2 linked regions of the Streptomyces venezuelae genome follow. Each later gene encodes a partner of the first gene's protein in a complex. Links are inferred from orthologs where the notes say so. Each region holds a gene or a part of one and is shown on either strand. Other genes may lie near its edges.

The links. The genes of interacting proteins can lie anywhere in the genome.
Region 2: the proteins of secG (region 1) and secY are in contact, whole or in part, in a crystal structure (PDB 5AWW), measured with the Thermus thermophilus proteins. The link is inferred for Streptomyces venezuelae from one-to-one orthologs. Residues at the interface, in WP_223903268.1 of Thermus thermophilus: Tyr5, Ile9, Tyr12, Leu13, Ala16, Leu19, Val20, Val23, Leu24, Gln26, Glu27, Pro28, Gln30, Gly31, Ala32, Asp34, Leu35, Met36, Gly37, Gly38, Ser39, Ala40, Asp41, Leu42, Phe43, Ala45, Arg46, Val48, Tyr53, Thr56; in WP_096411648.1 of Thermus thermophilus: Leu14, Gln16, Arg17, Phe20, Ile34, Pro35, Pro37, Ile72, Arg108, Arg109, Asn112, Gln113, Arg116, Ile117, Ile120, Pro145, Gly146, Trp147, Phe152, Phe155, Val156, Val159, Thr160, Val162, Ala163, Gly164, Ala166, Leu167, Trp170, Glu173.

Annotation. Positions count from the first base shown.
Region 1 is NZ_CP029191.1:1,799,698-1,807,574, reverse strand. What follows is about bases 1,990-4,796. They hold secG (preprotein translocase subunit SecG), read left to right. Parts: upstream 1,990-3,181; coding sequence 3,182-3,412; downstream 3,413-4,796. Other genes in these bases: pgi (glucose-6-phosphate isomerase), read left to right, coding at 4,087-4,796; DEJ49_RS08070 (RNA polymerase-binding protein RbpA), read left to right, coding at 3,572-3,907; tpiA (triose-phosphate isomerase), read left to right, coding at 2,301-3,077; DEJ49_RS36330 (phosphoglycerate kinase), read left to right, coding at 1,990-2,294. Also shown: gap (type I glyceraldehyde-3-phosphate dehydrogenase), read left to right, coding at 1-981; more of DEJ49_RS36330, read left to right, coding at 1,083-1,989; more of pgi, read left to right, coding at 4,797-5,739; DEJ49_RS36945 (DUF2087 domain-containing protein), read left to right, coding at 5,840-6,334; pgl (6-phosphogluconolactonase), read right to left, coding at 6,403-7,182; glucose-6-phosphate dehydrogenase assembly protein OpcA, read right to left, coding at 7,179-7,877. UniProt on the Bacillus subtilis protein: Involved in protein export. Participates in an early event of protein translocation.
Region 2 is NZ_CP029191.1:4,843,734-4,847,368, reverse strand. What follows is about bases 685-3,635. They hold secY (preprotein translocase subunit SecY), read right to left. Parts: upstream 2,842-3,635; coding sequence 1,528-2,841; downstream 685-1,527. Other genes in these bases: rpmD (50S ribosomal protein L30), read right to left, coding at 3,523-3,635; rplO (50S ribosomal protein L15), read right to left, coding at 3,066-3,521; DEJ49_RS22085 (adenylate kinase), read right to left, coding at 875-1,528; map (type I methionyl aminopeptidase), read right to left, coding at 685-777. Also shown: more of map, read right to left, coding at 1-684. UniProt on the Bacillus subtilis protein: The central subunit of the protein translocation channel SecYEG. Consists of two halves formed by TMs 1-5 and 6-10.

The sequences.
Region 1 (7,877 bases):
GGCCGCATCGGTCGCAACTACTTCCGCGCGCTGCTCGAGCAGGGTGCGGACATCGAGATCGTGGCTGTCAACGACCTGGGTGACACCGCGACCACGGCGCACCTGCTGAAGTACGACACCATTCTGGGCCGCCTCAAGGCCGAGGTGTCGCACACCGAGGACACCATCACCGTCGACGGCCACACCATCAAGGTGCTGTCCGAGCGCAACCCCGCCGACATCCCGTGGGGTCAGCTGGGCGTCGACGTGGTCATCGAGTCCACCGGTATCTTCACCAAGAAGGCCGACGCCGAGAAGCACATCGCCGGCGGCGCCAAGAAGGTCCTCATCTCGGCTCCGGCCAAGGACGAGGACATCACGATCGTGATGGGCGTCAACCAGGACAAGTACGACGCGGCCAACCACCACGTCATCTCCAACGCCTCCTGCACCACCAACTGTGTGGCGCCGATGGCCAAGGTTCTCGACGAGAACTTCGGCATCGTCAAGGGCCTGATGACCACGGTCCACGCGTACACCAACGACCAGCGCATCCTGGACTTCCCGCACTCGGACCTGCGCCGCGCCCGCGCCGCCGCCGAGAACATCATTCCGACCACGACCGGTGCCGCGAAGGCCACCGCCCTGGTCCTGCCCCAGCTCAAGGGCAAGCTCGACGGCATCGCGATGCGCGTCCCGGTCCCGACCGGCTCCGCCACCGACCTGGTCGTCGAGCTGCAGCGCGAGGTCACCAAGGACGAGGTCAACGCCGCGTTCAAGAAGGCCGCGGACGACGGCGACCTGAAGGGCATCCTCTACTACACCGAGGACCCGATCGTGTCGTCCGACATCGTCGGCGACCCGGCGTCCTGCACCTTCGACTCCTCCCTGACCATGGTCCAGGAGGGCAAGACGGTGAAGATCCTCGGCTGGTACGACAACGAGTGGGGCTACTCGAACCGCCTCGTCGACCTCACCGTCTTCGTCGGCGGTCAGCTCTAGTCACCAGAGCAGGCACCTAGATGTGAGCACAGGGTCCGGACCGCGCAACGAGGCGCGCTCCGGGCCCTGTTGCGCGTCAGCCCACCCAAGGAGTCCAGTTCATGAAGACGATCGACGAACTTCTCGCCGAAGGAGTCGACGGCAAGCGGGTCTTCGTCCGCGCCGACCTCAACGTGCCGCTCGCCGACGGCACCATCACCGACGACGGCCGCATCCGCGCCGTCCTGCCGACCGTCAAGGCCCTCGCCGACGCGGGCGCCAAGGTGGTCGTGGCCTCGCACCTGGGCCGCCCCAAGGGCGCCCCGGATCCGGCCTTCTCGCTGCTGCCCGCCGCCGAGCGGCTCGGTGAACTCCTCGGCGCGCCCGTCGCGTTCGCGCAGGACACCGTCGGCCCCGCCGCGCACGACGCGGTCAAGGGCCTGCAGCCCGGTCAGGTCGCCGTCGTCGAGAACCTCCGCTTCAACGCCGGTGAGACGTCCAAGGACGACGCCGAGCGCGGCGAGTTCGCCGATCAGCTGGCCGCCCTCGCCGACGTCTACGTGGGCGACGGCTTCGGCGCCGTGCACCGCAAGCACGCCTCCGTGTACGACCTGCCGGCGAAGCTCCCGCACTACGCGGGCTACCTGATCGCCACCGAGGTCGGTGTCCTCAAGAAGCTCACCGAGGACGTGAAGCGCCCGTACACCGTCATCCTCGGCGGCGCCAAGGTCTCCGACAAGCTCGCCGTCATCGACGAGCTGCTCGGCAAGGCCGACCGCCTCCTCATCGGCGGCGGCATGGCGTACACCTTCCTCAAGGCCAAGGGGTACGAGGTCGGCATCTCCCTCCTCCAGGAGGATCAGATCGCGACCGTCACGGAGTACATGGAGCGCGCCGAGAAGAACGGCGTCGAGCTCGTCCTTCCCGTGGACGTCCTGGTCTCCACGGAGTTCCCCGACCTGAAGACGAAGGCTCCGGCGGACTTCGAGACCGTCGACGCGGACAAGATCCCGTCGGACAAGGAGGGCCTGGACATCGGCCCGAAGACGCGTGAGCTCTTCGCCTCCAAGATCGCCGACGCCGAGACCGTGTTCTGGAACGGCCCGGTCGGCGTCGCCGAGCACCCCGACTACGCGAACGGCACCGCCGCGGTCGCGCGGGCCCTGCTCAACTGTGACGGCTTCACCGTGGTGGGTGGCGGCGACTCGGCCGCGGCCGTACGTAACCTGGGCTTCGACGAAAACGCATTCGGCCACATCTCGACCGGCGGCGGCGCCTCCCTCGAATACCTCGAGGGCAAGACGCTCCCCGGCCTCGCCGCACTGGAGAACTGACACCTGATGACTACGCGTACCCCGCTGATGGCGGGCAACTGGAAGATGAACCTCAACCACCTCGAGGCCATCGCCCACGTCCAGAAGCTCGCCTTCGCCCTGGCGGACAAGGACTACGAGGCCTGTGAGGTCGCCGTCCTGCCGCCCTTCACCGACCTGCGCTCCGTGCAGACCCTGGTCGACGGCGACAAGCTCAAGATCAAGTACGGCGCCCAGGACATCTCGGCGCACGACTCCGGTGCCTACACCGGCGAGATCTCGGGCCCGATGCTGGCCAAGCTGAAGTGCACCTACGTCGCCGTGGGCCACTCCGAGCGCCGCCAGTACCACAACGAGACCGACGAGATCTGCAACGCCAAGGTGAAGGCCGCGTACAAGCACGGTCTGACCCCGATCCTCTGCGTCGGCGAGGGCCTGGACATCCGCAAGGCGGGCCAGCAGGTCCAGTACACGCTGAACCAGATCGACGGCGGCCTGAAGGACATCCCGGCCGAGCAGGCCGAGACCATCGTCATCGCCTACGAGCCGGTCTGGGCCATCGGCACCGGCGAGGTCGCGACCCCCGAGGACGCGCAGGAGGTCTGCGGCGCGATCCGCGGCCGCCTCGCCGAGCTGTACTCGCAGGAGCTCGCCGACAAGGTCCGCATCCAGTACGGCGGCTCGGTGAAGGCGAAGAACGTCGCCGACATCATGGCGCAGCCCGACGTGGACGGCGCGCTCGTCGGTGGCGCGGCGCTGGACTCGGACGAGTTCGTCAAGATCGTTCGCTTCGGCGACCAGTGAGTATGCGCTAGCGGCGTTACGTCGTACCCTGACGGGGGTCGAAGCTCGAAGCCTTCGGCCCCCGTCGTCGATTCAGATCCGAGGAAGTTGGTCCAGCCGTGGTTATGGGGTTCTCGATCGCCCTGATCGTCTTCAGCGCCTTGCTGATGTTGCTGGTGCTGATGCACAAGGGCAAGGGCGGCGGTCTTTCCGACATGTTCGGTGGCGGCATGCAGTCGTCCGTCGGCGGATCCTCCGTCGCCGAGCGCAACCTCGACCGCATCACGGTCGTGGTCGGTCTGCTGTGGTTCGCGTGCATTGTCGCGCTCGGCCTTCTCATGAAGGCGAACAACTAGCGTCAGCCACTGGTCGCTTGTCCGGTGCGAGCCCGCGTGTGCGGCTTATCATGGGGCTTGCGTCCGGGGGTGGGGTGTAACTCCCAACACTGGACGCGCGTTGGGCCTTACGTAAACTGAGGCGCCCGCAGCAGCACCATCACGCAGGGAGTTACGACCGTGGCAAGTGGCAACGCGATCCGAGGAAGTCGGGTCGGGGCGGGGCCGATGGGCGAGGCCGAGCGCGGTGAGTCCGCGCCGCGACTGCGCATCTCCTTCTGGTGCTCCAACGGGCACGAGACGCAGCCGAGCTTCGCCAGCGACGCGCAGGTCCCCGATACGTGGGACTGTCCCCGCTGCGGCTTTCCGGCAGGTCAGGACCGGGACAACCCGCCGGACCCGCCGCGCACCGAGCCGTACAAGACGCACCTGGCGTATGTACGCGAGCGGCGCAGCGACGCGGACGGGGAGGCCATCCTCGCGGAAGCGCTCGCCAAACTGCGGGGCGAGATCTAGCACTTGAATACGACAACGGAACCGGCCGGACAACGAAAAGTGTCCGGCCGGTTTCGCTGTTCCGGTACGTGTGCGGAGAGACAGTTTCGGACATCTCATCCCGCTCCCTGATCGATTAGGTTGGAGGGTGCAGCGGGGCAATTAACGTACGCACGTACGAGAGAAGGCTGAAGTCCGAGATGAACGCAGAAAGCCGCGCCAGGCTCGACCGGATTCCCGAGTGGACGGCGCTCACCGAGCACCGTGACCGGCTGGGGGAGGTGCAGCTGCGAGAGCTCTTCGCCGCGGACCCGGCGCGCGGCACGGCGTACACCCTCCAGGTCGGCGACCTGCACATCGACTACTCCAAGCACCTCGTCACCGACGAGACGCTGACGCTCCTGCGCGACCTGGCGGCCGCCACCGACGTCTTCGGGCTGCGGGACGCCATGTTCCGCGGCGAGAAGATCAACACCACCGAGGGCCGGGCCGTCCTGCACACGGCGCTGCGCGCCCCGCGGGACGCCGTCATCGAGGTCGACGGCGAGAATGTGGTGCCCGCCGTGCACGCCGTCCTCGTCAAGATGAGCGCCTTCTCCGAGAAGGTCCGCTCCGGCGAGTGGACCGGTCACACCGGCAAGCGCATCAAGAACGTCGTCAACATCGGCATCGGCGGCTCCGACCTCGGCCCCGCGATGGCGTACGAGGCGCTGCGCTCCTTCACCGACCGCGGCCTCACGGTCCGCTTCGTGTCGAACGTGGACGGCGCGGACCTGCACGAGGCCGTGCGGGACCTGGACGCCGCCGAGACGCTGTTCATCATCGCCTCGAAGACGTTCACCACCATCGAGACGATCACCAACGCCACCTCCGCGCGCGACTGGCTGCTGACCGAGCTGAAAGCAGGCCAGGACGCCGTCGCCAAGCACTTCGTGGCCCTGTCGACCAACGCCGAGAAGGTCTCCGACTTCGGCATCGACACGGACAACATGTTCGAGTTCTGGGACTGGGTCGGCGGCCGCTACTCGTACGACTCGGCGATCGGCCTCTCCCTGATGATCGCCATCGGGCCCGACCGCTTCCGCGAGATGCTCGACGGCTTCCACCTCGTCGACGAGCACTTCCGTACGGCGCCCGCCGAGTCCAACGTGCCGCTCCTGATGGGCCTGTTGGGCGTCTGGTACGGCAACTTCCACGACGCGCAGTCGCACGCCGTCCTGCCGTACTCGCACTACCTCTCCAAGTTCACCGCGTACCTCCAGCAGCTGGACATGGAGTCCAACGGCAAGTCCGTCGACCGCGACGGAAAGCCGGTCGACTGGCAGACGGGCCCGGTCGTCTGGGGCACGCCCGGCACCAACGGCCAGCACGCCTACTACCAACTCATCCACCAGGGCACGAAGTTGATCCCGGCGGACTTCATCGGCTTCGCCGAGCCCGTCGCCGACCTGCTGCCCGGCCTGGTCGCCCAGCACGACCTGCTGATGGCCAACTTCTTCGCGCAGACCCAGGCGCTGGCGTTCGGCAAGACGCCGGACGAGGTGCGCGCCGAGGGCGTCGCGGAGGAGCTCGTCCCGCACAAGACGTTCAAGGGCAACCACCCCACCACGACGATCCTCGCCAAGGAACTGACCCCCTCGGTCCTCGGCCAGCTCATCGCGCTGTACGAGCACAAGGTCTTCGTGCAGGGCGCCGTGTGGAACATCGACTCCTTCGACCAGTGGGGCGTCGAGCTCGGCAAGGTCCTCGCCAAGCGCGTCGAGCCCGCGCTGACCGAGGGCGCCGAGGTGCCCGACCTGGACGGGTCGACCACGGCGCTGGTCGCCAAGTACCGCGATCTGCGCGGGCGTTGAGTCTCACCAGTCGAGTCTCACCTCTGTTAATCGGATGCGGCCCGCCCGCCCGGCGGGTGACACTGCTTCGGCTCCGTCACCCGCCGGGAGGGACCCCGTCATGGACCAGCTGCACGCCGCGCTCGCCGACCCCGAGAGACTCAGGCTGTACGCGCGGATCGTCCTCGACGACCTGCCGCCCCGCGAGGCCGACTCGGCCGTCGCCCGCAAGCACCTGGGACGCCTCCTCGCCACCGGCCTCGTGGAGCGGCTGCCCGACGGCTCGCTGCGGGCCGACGCCGCCGTCTTCCGGCGCTCGCCCGACCCCGTCGACGCGCACGACCGTCCCACGGTGCCGCGCCGCCTCACCGGCTTCTTCACGCATGGCCGCCTCACCGCCATACCGGTCCGCCCCGTCGTGCGCCACGAACTCCTCGTCCACCTCACGGACACCCTCTTCGACGCCGACCGCACCTACAGCGAGGTCGAGGTCAACGAGGCGTTCCGCACCGTCCACGACGACACGGCGGCCCTGCGCCGATACTGCGTCACCGACGGCCTCCTCGTCCGCGCCCAGGACGGCAGCAGCTACCGACGCGTCCTCGCCGACGCCTGAGGAGTGAACGACTGAGGGCCCCGCACCGGGATGGTGTGGGGCCCTCAGGGACGTGACGCGGTGAACCGTCAGGCGACGGCCGGCGGGTACAGCTCCGGGGGGAGCTGGGAGGCCGCCGCGGCGTCCAGGAGCCACAGCGTCCGCGAGCGGCCGTAGGCACCGGCCGCGGGGGCCTGCACCTCGCCCGCGCCGGACAGGGCGATCGCCGCGGCGTTCGCCTTGTCCTCGCCCGCCGCGAGCAGCCACACCTCGCGGGCCGCCCGGATCGCCGGGAGCGTGAGCGTGACACGGGTCGGCGGGGGCTTCGGCGCGCCGTGCACGCCGACCACCGAGCGCTCCGTCTCCCGCACAGCCGGAAGCTCAGGGAAGAGCGACGCGACATGCGTGTCCGGGCCGACGCCGAGCATCAGGACGTCGAACGTCGGCACCGGACCGTGGTCCTCCGGGCCCGCGGCCGCGGTGAGCTCGGCGGCGTAGATCTCCGCCGCCGCGTCCACCTCGTACGCGCCGTCCGAGGCCGGCATCGGGTGCACCCGGGCCGGGTTGAGGGGCACCGAGTCGAGCAGCGCCTCCTTGGCCTGGGTGTAGTTGCGCTCCGGGTCGCCGTCCGGCAGGAAGCGCTCGTCGCCCCACCATAGGTCGAGCCGCGACCAGTCGATCGCGTCCTTCGCGGGGGACGCGGCGAGCGCCGCGAGGACGCCGTTGCCGTTGCGGCCGCCGGTGAGGACCACCGACGCGTGGCCGCGGGCGGCCTGCGCGTCGACGATCTTCGTGATGAGGCGGGCCGCGGCGGCCTGCGCCATCAGCTCCTTGTCGCGGTGGACGACGAGCTGCGGGGCCGCGGTCACTTCGCCGCCGCCTTCTTGGTGGCGGTCTTCTTGGCCGGCGCCTTCTTGGCCGGAGCCTGCTTCGGCTCCTCCGACGCGGCCGCCTTGGCCTCGGCCTCTTCCTTCGCGTCCTCGGACGGCTTCTCGTCACGGAGCGAGTCCGGGCGGTCCGCCGGGTCGCCGAGACGGTCCACGCCGTACTTCAGCGCGGACGCGTAGGTGTCGTCCGGGTCGAGGCGGCGCAGCTCCTCGGCGATCAGCTCGGCCACCTCGCGGCGCTTGAGCGCCACCGCGCGGTCGGGCTGCCCCTCGATGGAGAGCGTGGCGAGCGAGCCGTCGGCGCGGTCGAGCACGATGGGACCGCAGGTGGTCTCCATGCGGACGCCGGTCAGACCGGGGCCCGCCGACAGCGTGCGCTTCACCGGGACGTCGAGGCGGTCCGCGAGCCACATGGCGAGCAGCTCGCAGCTCGGGTTGAACTCCTCGCCCTCCACCTGTACCGAGGTGACCTTGCAGGTGACCTGGTCGAGCGCGGCGGCCAGCATGGAGCGCCACGGCGTGATGCGGGTCCAGGACAGGTCCGTGTCGCCGGGGCTGTAGGCCTCGGCGCGCGCGGTCAGCTCGTGGATCGGCTGCTCGGCGGCGTACGTGTCCGTGACGCGGCGCTGGGCCAGGGCGCCCAGCGGGTCCTTGGCGGGGTCCAGCGGGGCGTTCAC
Region 2 (3,635 bases), 3.0 Mb from region 1 along the record:
GTCCGGAGCCGTCAGGACGATCGGCCCCTCCTCCGTGAGGGCGATCGTGTGCTCCCAGTGCGAGGACCAGGTCCCGTCCGTGGTGATGACGGTCCAGTCGTCCTCCAGGACCTCCGTGCGCGGGGTGCCGAGGGAGACCATGGGCTCGATGGCGAGGCAGAAGCCGGGGACCAGCTTCGGGCCCTTGCCGCGGCGGCGCTCGACGTAGTTCAGGAGGTGCGGGTCCATGTGCATCTCGGTGCCGATGCCGTGGCCGCCGTAGTCCTCGACGATCCCGTACTTGCCGCCGCCCGGCTTCGGCTGCCGGCGGATGTACGTCTCGATGGCGCGGGAGATGTCGACGAGCCGGTTGCCCTGCTTCATGGCCGCGAGACCGGCCCACATGGACTCCTCGGTCACCCGCGAGAGCTCGATCAGCTCCGGAGCGTGACCGGTGCCCACGAACGCCGTGTAGGCCGCGTCGCCGTGCCAGCCGTCGACGATGGCGCCCGCGTCGATGGAGATGATGTCGCCGTCCTTCAGGACGGTCTTGTCGTCGGGGATGCCGTGCACGACGACCTCGTTGACCGACGTGCAGATCGTCGCGGGGAACCCGCCGTACCCCAGGAAGTTCGACTTCGCCCCGTGCTCCGCGATCACCTTGCGGGCGACTTCGTCCAGATCCTTCGTCGTGGCGCCGGGCACCGCGGCCTCCCGGGTCGCGGCGTGAATCGCGGCGACGACAAGGCCCGCCTCACGCATCTTCGCGATCTGCTCGGGGGTCTTGATCTGCACCATGGGGTTCCGCTCTCCGTCTTCCGTCCGACAACCGACGTATACAACACTACGGCCGCGGTCCCCCGAGGGGCACCGCGGCCGGAAACAGCGTACTGAACTACTTGTCGCCCTTGAGCGCGTCCATCGCGCGCTCGGTGACCTCGTCCACCTTGCCGAGCGCCGAGATCGTCACGACCAGACCCTGGGTCCGGTAGTAGTCGATGATCGGCTCGGTCTGCGTGTGGTAGACCTCGAGCCGCTTGCGCACCGTGTCCTCGCTGTCGTCCTCGCGCTGGTAGAGCTCGCCGCCGCAGACGTCACAGACGCCTTCCTGCTTCGGCTTGCTGTACGTCACGTGGAAGACGTGGCTGGAGTCCTTGCGGCAGATCCGTCGGCCCGCGATCCGCTTGACGACCTCGTCCTCGGGGACCTCCAGGTCCAGGACGGCGTCGAGCTTCACGTCGTCGGCCTTGAGCGCCTCGTCCAGCGCCTCCGCCTGCGACACGTTGCGCGGGAACCCGTCGAGCAGGAAGCCGTTCTCGGCGTCCGGCTGCGCCATGCGGTCCTTCGCCATGGCGATGGTCACCTCGTCGGGGACGAGGTTCCCGGCGTCCATGTACGCCTTCGCCTGCTTGCCCAGGTCCGTGCCCTGACTGATGTTGGCACGGAAGAGGTCGCCCGTGGAGATGTGCGGGATCGACAGGTTCTTGGCGAGGAACGCGGCCTGCGTTCCCTTGCCCGCACCGGGCGGCCCGACGAGGACGATTCGCATCAGCGGAGGAACCCTTCGTAATTGCGCTGCTGGAGCTGGCTCTCGATCTGCTTCACGGTTTCCAGACCCACACCCACGATGATGAGGATGCTCGTCCCGCCGAACGGGAAGTTCTGGTTCGCCTGGAAGCCCACCAACGCCATCGTCGGCACAAGAGCGATCAGACCCAGATACAGCGAACCCGGCCAGGTGATCCGGTTGAGTACGTAACTCAGGTACTCAGCGGTCGGACGGCCAGCCCGGATGCCCGGGATGAAGCCACCATACTTCTTCATGTTGTCGGCGACTTCCTCGGGGTTGAAGGAGATCGCGACGTAGAAGAAGGCGAAGAAGACGATCAGGATGAAGTACGTGGCGATGTAAATCGGATGGTCACCCTTGGTCAGGTTCGCCTCGATCCACGTCTTCCATCCCGAGTTGCCGCCCGCGAACTGAGCGACGAGCGCGGGAATGTAAAGCAGCGACGAGGCGAAGATCACAGGGATGATGCCCGCCTGGTTGACCTTCAGCGGAATGTACGTCGACGTACCGCCGTAGGACCTGCGGCCGATCATTCGCTTCGCGTACTGGACCGGAATGCGACGCTGCGCCTGCTCGACGAAGACCACCAGGCCGACCATGACGAGACCGACCGCGATGACGGTGCCGAACTCGATCCAGCCGCCCGCCAGGTCACCCTGCTGCTTGATGGCCCACAGGGCGCTCGGGAAGGTCGCGGCGATCGAGATGAACATCAGGATCGACATGCCGTTGCCGATGCCGCGGTCGGTGATGAGCTCACCGAGCCACATGACGCACGCCGTACCGGCGGTCATGGTGATGACCATCGTGATGGTGACGAAGATCGACTGGTCGGGCACGATCTCGCTGGCCACGGGGCAGCCCTGGAAGAGGGTGCCGGTGCGGGCGGTGGCCACGAGGCCGGTGCCCTGAAGGATCGCGAGCGCGATGGTCAGATAGCGCGTGTACTGCGTGATCTTCGCGGTGCCGGCCTGGCCCTCCTTCTTGAGGGCCTCGAGTCGCGGGATCACCACGGTCAGCAGCTGCAGAATGATGCTCGCCGTGATGTACGGCATGATGCCGAGCGCGAAGATCGTGATCTGCAGCAGCGCGCCACCGCTGAACATGTTGACCAGACCGAACAGGCCCTGGTTCGCGTTGGCGTTGTCGATGCAGGTCTGGACGTTCCGGTAGTCGACACCGGGAATCGGCACATGCGTACCCACCCGGTAGATCACGATGATGCCGAGTGTGAAGAGCAGCTTCTTGCGCAGGTCGGGCGTCTTGAACGCCCGGGCGAACGCGGTGAGCACGGTGCCTCCTGCGACCCCCGCGCGCGTGCGTCAGAGGTAATGGTCTGAGGTTCGACGAATACGTATCAGTCAAGAAAACCGTGCGGGCAGACCGCACGGAGCTTAGACAGTGCACGCCACCTTACCGGCGACCGTGCCCCCCTAGGAACGACCAACCGGGGATGCCCCTTTTGTGGGGCATCCCCGGCTGGGAATCGCTCATGTCATCGACACGTCTGGATGAATCAGACGAGCTCGGTGACGGTACCGCCGGCGGCGGTGATCTTCTCCTTGGCGGAGCCGGAGACGGCGTCGACCGTCACCTGCAGCGCCACGGTGACCTCACCCTGGCCGAGCACCTTGACGAGGCTGTTCTTGCGAACGGCACCCTTGGCGACGAGACCCTCGACGGTGACCTCGCCACCCTCCGGGTACAGCGCGCTCAGCTTGTCGAGGTTCACGACCTGGAACTCGGTCTTGAACGGGTTCTTGAAGCCCTTGAGCTTCGGGAGACGCATGTGGAGGGGCATCTGGCCACCCTCGAAGCGCTCCGGAACCTGGTAACGGGCCTTGGTGCCCTTGGTACCACGACCAGCGGTCTTACCCTTGGACGCCTCACCACGACCCACACGGGTCTTGGCGGTCTTGGCGCCCGGGGCGGGCCGGAGGTTGTGGACCTTCAGCGGGTTCTGCTCCGCCATGTCAGTCGACCTCCTCAACCGTCACGAGGTGGCGGACGGTGTGCACCATGCCGCGGAACTCGGGGCGGTCCTCCTTGACGACCTGCGTGTTGATGCCCTTGAGACCAAGGGAAC